Regions from separate parts of the Tardiphaga sp. 37S4 genome, predicted to be linked through region 2. Evidence: riboswitches for the same ligand, from Rfam matches in the RefSeq annotation. Region 2 holds a riboswitch; the other holds the start of a gene.
The links. Region 2 has a riboswitch for cobalamin ahead of LPB73_RS05035 (TonB-dependent receptor plug domain-containing protein). Riboswitches for the same ligand answer to the same signal wherever they lie in the genome.
Positions count from the first base shown of each region.

Region 1 (3,409 bases), 2.9 Mb from region 2:
GTGATTTCCTGCCGGAAGGCGACTATCTGTTCCGTAACGCTTGGGTTCACTGCCATCGATGGAATGAAGCATCACCATGAAGACTGTTGCTCTTGCGATCTTTCCGAGCGTCCAGTCGCTGGACGTAGCCGGTCCGCTCGATGTGTTCATGGAGGCCAATGGCTTCGTCGCGCCGGGCGACGGCTACGACATCACACTTGTCGCTGCAGACTGCGCGCCGCTACGTGCATCGAACGGTTTGCGGATATCCGCCGATCTGGCGTTCAGTGATGCGAACAAACCCTGGGATCTGGTTCTGGTGGCCGGCGGGCCTGGGCTGCCGACGGCAGAGGCGGATCCGCAGCTTACAGAGTGGCTGGCCAATGCGGCGCTCCATGCGGAGCGTTATGGCTCGGTCTGCACCGGGGCATTCGCGCTCGGCCATGCAGGCTTGCTTGACGACAAGACGGTGACGACGCACTGGCAGAACGCGCCGCTATTGGCGCTGCGTTTTCCCAAAGCGCATGTGGAGTTCGATCGCATCTACAGTCGTGACGGTGCGCTGGTGACGTCAGCCGGCGTCACCGCAGGCATCGATCTGGGTCTCGCGCTGGTCCAGGAAGATCATGGCGCGGACGTTGCGTTGGCTGTGGCCAAGCGTCTGGTCGTGGTGGCGCAGCGCCAGGGTGGCCAGTCGCAATTCAGTCCGTATCTGGTACCGCCGGCCGAGCCGGACTCGCCGATCGCGCGAGTCCATGCCCATGTGATGGCGCATCTGCGTGACGCACACAGCGTGGATGAACTGGCCGATGTGGCGGGCATGAGCGCGCGCACCTTCGCGCGGACATTCAAGCAGGAAACAAAGATGACGCCGGCAGATTTTGTCGAGGGCGCCCGGATCGACACGGCGCGTAATCGTCTCGAAGGCAGCGATCTGCCGCTCAAGGTGGTGGCTTATGAATCCGGTTTCACCACCGCCGAACATATGCGTCAGGTCTTCGTGCGACGCCTGGGCCTGACGCCCAGCCACTATCGGGCCAGCTTTCGCGCGGTCTGATTCTGCTCAGGCGAGCTGCAGCGAAGAAATCGGATCACTCGCAGGAAAGCTGTCCATCAGCGCTTCGTTCAGCATCTCGTCGAGGCGGCGCCGGGCGATCTGATCCGTCGTCTCGAACGCCGTGACCGCGCCTGCGTGCCCCACGAAAGCGTTGAAGTTGATCCTTTCAGTGGTCGTCATCAGGTCGCGCATCGCATCCTCCATCGGTTGATCACGATGTTCTGCGCTTCGCGGTGCTCGGCGGCAACGAATCGCATCGTGCAGAAACCGCCAACGACCCCGCGGTTTCCGCCACGCAAGCGGTTGTCCACTGAACCAACAGCCCTACCGAATTTGTTGCGTTCGGCTCCAATGCCCGCTTGACACTACACCGCGGGTCACACCAAATGTAGATGTCACGGTCCGCCCTGTCGCAAGACTTGGTGGCTAAGAGGGAAGCCGGTAAAGACGTTGTTTTTCGTCATATTCCGGCGCTGCCCCCGCAACTGTAAGCAGTGAGTCTGTTTCGATTGAAGTCACTGATGCGCAAGCATCGGGAAGGCTGAAACAGACATTGACCTGCGAGCCAGGAGACCTGCCGCGACACCAGAACGTCCATGGGCGGGGTGTCCCAGCGGTCGCTTGCAGGCAATGCCGGCGGATCTCCGCCGTGTATTTTGCAGCGTCCTTTCGGCCCCAGCCCCCATTGCTTGATGCATCACACGGGGTCTTGCCGATGCCTACTTCATCTTCTGTTTTGTCCAACGGACGCGATGCGGCTCATGCGCCGCTGATTCAACTGTCGCCGGAAACGCTCGCTGCGCCTGCGCGCGAACCCTCGATGCAGATCATCCGGCGCAACGGCACCGTATCTCCCTTCGACGGCAGCAAGATTTCCGTCGCGATGACCAAGGCCTTTCTGGCCGTCGAGGGCCACACGGCAGCGGCCTCGCGCCGCGTCCATGAGGCGGTGGAACAGCTGACCGGCGAAGTCGTGGCGGCGCTGACTCGCCGCGTCGGTGAAGGCCGCACCTTCCATATCGAGGACGTCCAGGATCAGGTCGAACTGGCGCTGATGCGCAGCGAGCACCACAAGGTGGCCCGCGCCTATGTGCTGTACCGCGAGGAGCGCGCTCGCACCCGCGCGGAGGAACTGGCCGCCAGGCCGGCGCTCGTCTCCACCGCACCGGTGCTGCATGTCACGCTCACCAACGGCACCCGCGCCCCGCTCGATTCGGCGCGTCTCGCGCTGATCGTCAACGAGGCCTGCGCCGGCCTTGATGGCGTCGATGCCGCCCCGGTGCTGGAGGAAACCCGCCGCAATCTCTATGACGGCATCACGCTGGATGAGCTGGCACTGGCCGGCATCATGGCCGCGCGCACGCTGGTGGAGCAGGAGCCGAACTACACCTTTGTCAGCGCCCGCCTGCTGCTCGACAAACTGCGCACCGAAGTCCTGTCCTTTGTGCACGGCTCTCCGACCAACGCGTCGCAGGCCGACATGACCACGCGCTACGCCGAATATTTCGGCGCCTGTATCAAGACCGGCATTGCGGCCGAGCTGCTCGATCCCGAACTCGCGCGCTTCGATCTCAAGCGCATAGCCGCCGCGCTAAAGCCGGAAGGGGACCTTCAGTTCCAGTTCCTGGGATTGCAGACGCTCTATGACCGCTACTTCCTGCATGTGCAGGGCAATCGCATCGAACTGCCGCAGGCCTTCTTCATGCGCGTTGCCATGGGCCTCGCGCTGCGCGAGATCGACCGCGAAGCCCGCGCCATCGAATTTTACAATCTGTTGTCGTCGTTCGACTTCATGGCCTCGACGCCGACGTTGTTCAATTCGGGTACGCAGCGGCCGCAGCTGTCGTCCTGCTTCCTCACCACGGTGGCGGACGATCTCGACGGCATCTTCAAGTCGGTGAAGGACAATGCACTGCTGGCGAAATATTCCGGCGGTCTCGGCAATGACTGGACGCGCGTGCGCGGTCTCGGCGCGCATATCAAGGGCACCAATGGCGAGAGCCAGGGCGTGGTGCCGTTCCTGAAGGTCGCCAACGATACGGCCATTGCCGTCAACCAGGGCGGCAAGCGCAAGGGTGCGGTCTGCGCCTACTTGGAAACCTGGCACATCGACATCGAGGAGTTTCTCGATCTCCGCAAGAACACCGGCGATGACCGCCGTCGCACCCACGACATGAACACCGCTAACTGGGTGCCGGATCTGTTCATGCAGCGCGTCGAAGCCGACGGTGAATGGACGCTGTTCTCGCCGGACGAAACGCCTGAGCTGCACGATCTCTATGGCAAGCCGTTTGCCGAACGATACGCGGCCTATGAGGAAAAGGCCGCGCGCGGCGAGATCCGCGTGTTCAAGAAGGTGCGGGCCACTGATCT
Region 1 is NZ_CP088008.1:4,293,413-4,296,821, reverse strand. Features, by position in the region: gene LPB73_RS20405 (GlxA family transcriptional regulator) at 77-1,036, shown strand; gene LPB73_RS20400 (hypothetical protein) at 1,043-1,228, opposite strand; cobalamin riboswitch at 1,418-1,632, shown strand; gene LPB73_RS20395 (ribonucleoside-diphosphate reductase subunit alpha) at 1,752-3,409, shown strand, end outside.
Region 1: linked by a shared signal. The riboswitch ahead of LPB73_RS20395 (ribonucleoside-diphosphate reductase subunit alpha) and the one ahead of LPB73_RS05035 (TonB-dependent receptor plug domain-containing protein) in region 2 are both predicted to bind cobalamin.

Region 2 (3,409 bases):
CCTGCGTAAGCCGCAGGCCCCGTGGTGCCGAAGTTCAGCACTTCCTGATAATGCTCATTCAGGATGTTCTCGCCGCGGGCGAAGACCTTCCAGTTCGCATCGATCTTGTACTCGGTATAGAGATCGACGCGGGTATAGGCATCCACCTGACCGACCTGATTGGCACTGCTGAAGCGCTTCGACACCGTGGTGACACGCGGCTCGATCATCCACTTGTCGGTCGGGGTGATCGTGAGTGCGAAGCGGGCGAAGTTCTTCGGCCGACGTGCCAGCACTGTATCATTGCCGAGATCTTGCGCGTGCAGGTAGGTGTAGGCTGCGTTGAACTTCATCAGGCCTGGAATAACGTCCACATTGGCACCAACTTCGAGACCATTCGTTTCGGCGCGTGCGACGTTGATGTAGCAGCCTGTGGTTTGGGCAACGGGACACGAACCGGGGCTTCCCGTCGGCGTCACGAAGTTGATCAGATTGCTGTAGTCGTTCGAGAAGCCCGTCAGCGAGACCACCACGCGGCCGTTGAAAAGGCTCTGATCGACGCCGGCGTCGTAGCCGAAGCTTTGCTCCGGGCTGAGCGTCGGCGTGCCGTTTGCCGTTGAATACAGCTGGAACAGTGTCGGTGCCTTCGCGCCGGTACCTGCGCTGGCGTGGAACTTAGTGCTGGTTTCTGTAATCGTATAGGCGGCCGTGGCACGCCATGTCTCGAAGCGCCCGACATCCACGACGTCGTCCACGCGGCCGCCCAATGTGATGTTGAGACGTTCGCCTACGGGGACCGACCACAGCGCGAAGATCGAATTGGTATCTTGGCGTTTCGCCAGCGCGGGTGTGATAGCGGCCGGTATCGGCAGGATGGCGGTCGTGTAGGTCTTGGCTGTCTCGCTCTGCGTCTTGGCGCCGTAGATCAGCGAGCCAAATGCGCCGAGCTTCAGGTTTGCCTGATATTCTGCGCCGAGGCTGTCACCATTGTAGTCGAGAATATTGGTCGTGGTGTTCTGCGGCAGCATGTTGGTGCGATAGGTTACGTCATAGTTCGAACGCTCGGTATGCGTGTTCGACACGGTGACACTATGCGTGAGAATGCCGCCGAATGAATCCAGTGAGACGCGGCCGTAAACGGTTTGCAGCAGGCGCGTGACATTTGAAGGCGTGTCGGGAAGCTGCACGGCTCTCGACGTCGGACTGAAAGTGCCGTCATAGGCGGCTCGCGTGAAGGATGACACGAAGCCGGATTCCAGCCGGATGCCTTCGCCGGCATCGTAGCCGATCCTGGCCGATCCGCCGACGCGATCAAAGCCGTCGCGTTCGAGATTGGGGTACAGCGCTTCAAACTGAGGGATGCGATAGCCGAAGCGCGAGAAACCGTTCGAGTGCTGGCCGCCGCCGGTGAAGGCATAGGACCACGGACCGTTGGAGCCGGTCAGCGATCCCTGCGTCATGACAGTGCCATAGCTGCCGGCTTCGGTGCGTACGTTAACTTGCGCAGGGCCAGAGCCCTTCTTGGTAATGATATTGATCACGCCGCCCATGGCGTCTGATCCATAGAGTGCGCTCTGCGGGCCCTTCAGGACTTCGATGCGCTCCATCGCCGAAGGCGTGAACATGGCGAATTCGAAATCGCCGGACGCCGCCGTGGGATCGTTGACGCGGATGCCGTCGATCATCACCAGCGTCTGGCCGGTGTTGCCGCCGCGCAAGCGGACATTGGTGGTGCCGCCTGGGCCGCCGGTTTCGGTGATGTCAAGACCAGGCACGGTGCGCAGCGCATCGACCAGCGAGCCGGGATTGCTGGTCGCAATGGTCTCGCCTGACACCACGCTGATCGAACTGCCAGTGCGATTGAGTTGTTCGGGTGCTCTGTCCGCCGTCACTACGATTTCGGAGAGCTGCTCGGCACTGGACTGCGCATACGCAGCACTGTGAGAGCACGACAGAACAACAACGGCCGCAGTGCCTGCGGCCAAATTCCGGATAGTCATTTAACCCCTTCCGTCGACCCACCGTCGAACGAGTGTGAAACTCGTTACCGGCCGGTCTCCTGGCTCGCGGTGGTCTCCCGGTCCGCCTTCCCGAATCTGCGATGCAAATTCAGTGGCTTTGTGGACCCGGAATGGCCGCTTACAGTTGCGGGGGCAGCCGCGGCATAGGGGATATTTCCCCGCACCGCATTCCCGTTTCACCTCCTCGCGGAGGCACCGATAACGACAGACAGGAAGCACAGCGCGCCGCGCGGTGCAACAGCCATCACCGCGTTGTGGACTCTATTGCTCGTGCTGTAGCGCGGCGAGCACGTCGTCGGGGCGCTCGACCATCATCATGTGGCCCGTACCCGGCAGAATCACCGTGCGGGCGTTTTTCAATGCGGCGGCCAGGGTCTTGCCGGCCTTGGCAGGAGTCATCATGTCCCGTTCGCCGAGGATGAGCGTGACCGGGATTTCAAGCTGGCCCGCAGCGGTCAGCGCATTCTGGTATGTATTGCAGGCGTTGAGATCGGCGAACAACACGCCCGGCTTTGTGGCTTCGAGCACGCGCTGTGCACCGCTATGCATCCACAACCCCGGCGCGAGGCTGCCGCCGAGTTCGGCGCGAAAGCCGAGCCCCCAGATCGACACCATGTCGATGGCGGAATGCTGATTGGCTTCGGCGTCCTTGAGCAGATCCGGGCCGACGGTCATCGTTCCTGCCGTGCCCATCAGATCGAGGCGCGTGACTTTACCGGGATGCCGCGCTGCAGCCTCCAGCGCGATCAGCGAGCCCATGGAATGGCCGATCAGTCGCGCAGTCTTTGCGCCTGCAGCCTCGATCAATGCTGCGGTCCAGTCTGCGAGATCGGCGATGGTCGTGAGCGCTTCACCCTTTGAGCGACCATGGCCGGGCAGATCCGGCGCCAGCACGGCGAAGCCATGATGCGCGAACCAGCGCGTATGCAGCGCCCAGGTCGAGTGATCGAAGCCGGCGCCGTGGATCATCACGACCACCGGCAGGGAAGGATCGAACGTGCGGCCGCCATTCGCGATATAGGTCTCGTGACCGTTGACGGTGAGTTGCATCGCTCAGCCCTTCTGCGAGATGCGCAGCGCCTGCGCGAGGTCATCGATGATGTCATCGGCGGCTTCGATGCCGATGGAAAGACGGATCAGCTCCTCGCCGATACCGGCGGCCTTGAGTTGCTCGGCGTCCATCTGCTGATGCGTGGTGCTTCCGGGATGAATGACCAGTGTTTTGGCGTCGCCGACATTGGCGAGATGGCTGGTGAGTTTCAGCGCTTCGATGAATTTGCGGCCGGCATTGCGGCCGCCCTTGATACCAAACGAGACGATGGAGCCGGCGCCGCGCGGCAGCAAGCGTTTTGCGAGTTCGTAATCCGGATGGCTCTCCAGCGACGGATGCAGCACCCAGTCGACGGCCT
Region 2 is NZ_CP088008.1:1,054,367-1,057,775, forward strand. Features, by position in the region: gene LPB73_RS05035 (TonB-dependent receptor plug domain-containing protein) at 1-1,871, opposite strand, end outside; cobalamin riboswitch at 2,012-2,215, opposite strand; gene LPB73_RS05040 (alpha/beta fold hydrolase) at 2,262-3,050, opposite strand; gene LPB73_RS05045 (O-acetylhomoserine aminocarboxypropyltransferase) at 3,054-3,409, opposite strand, start outside.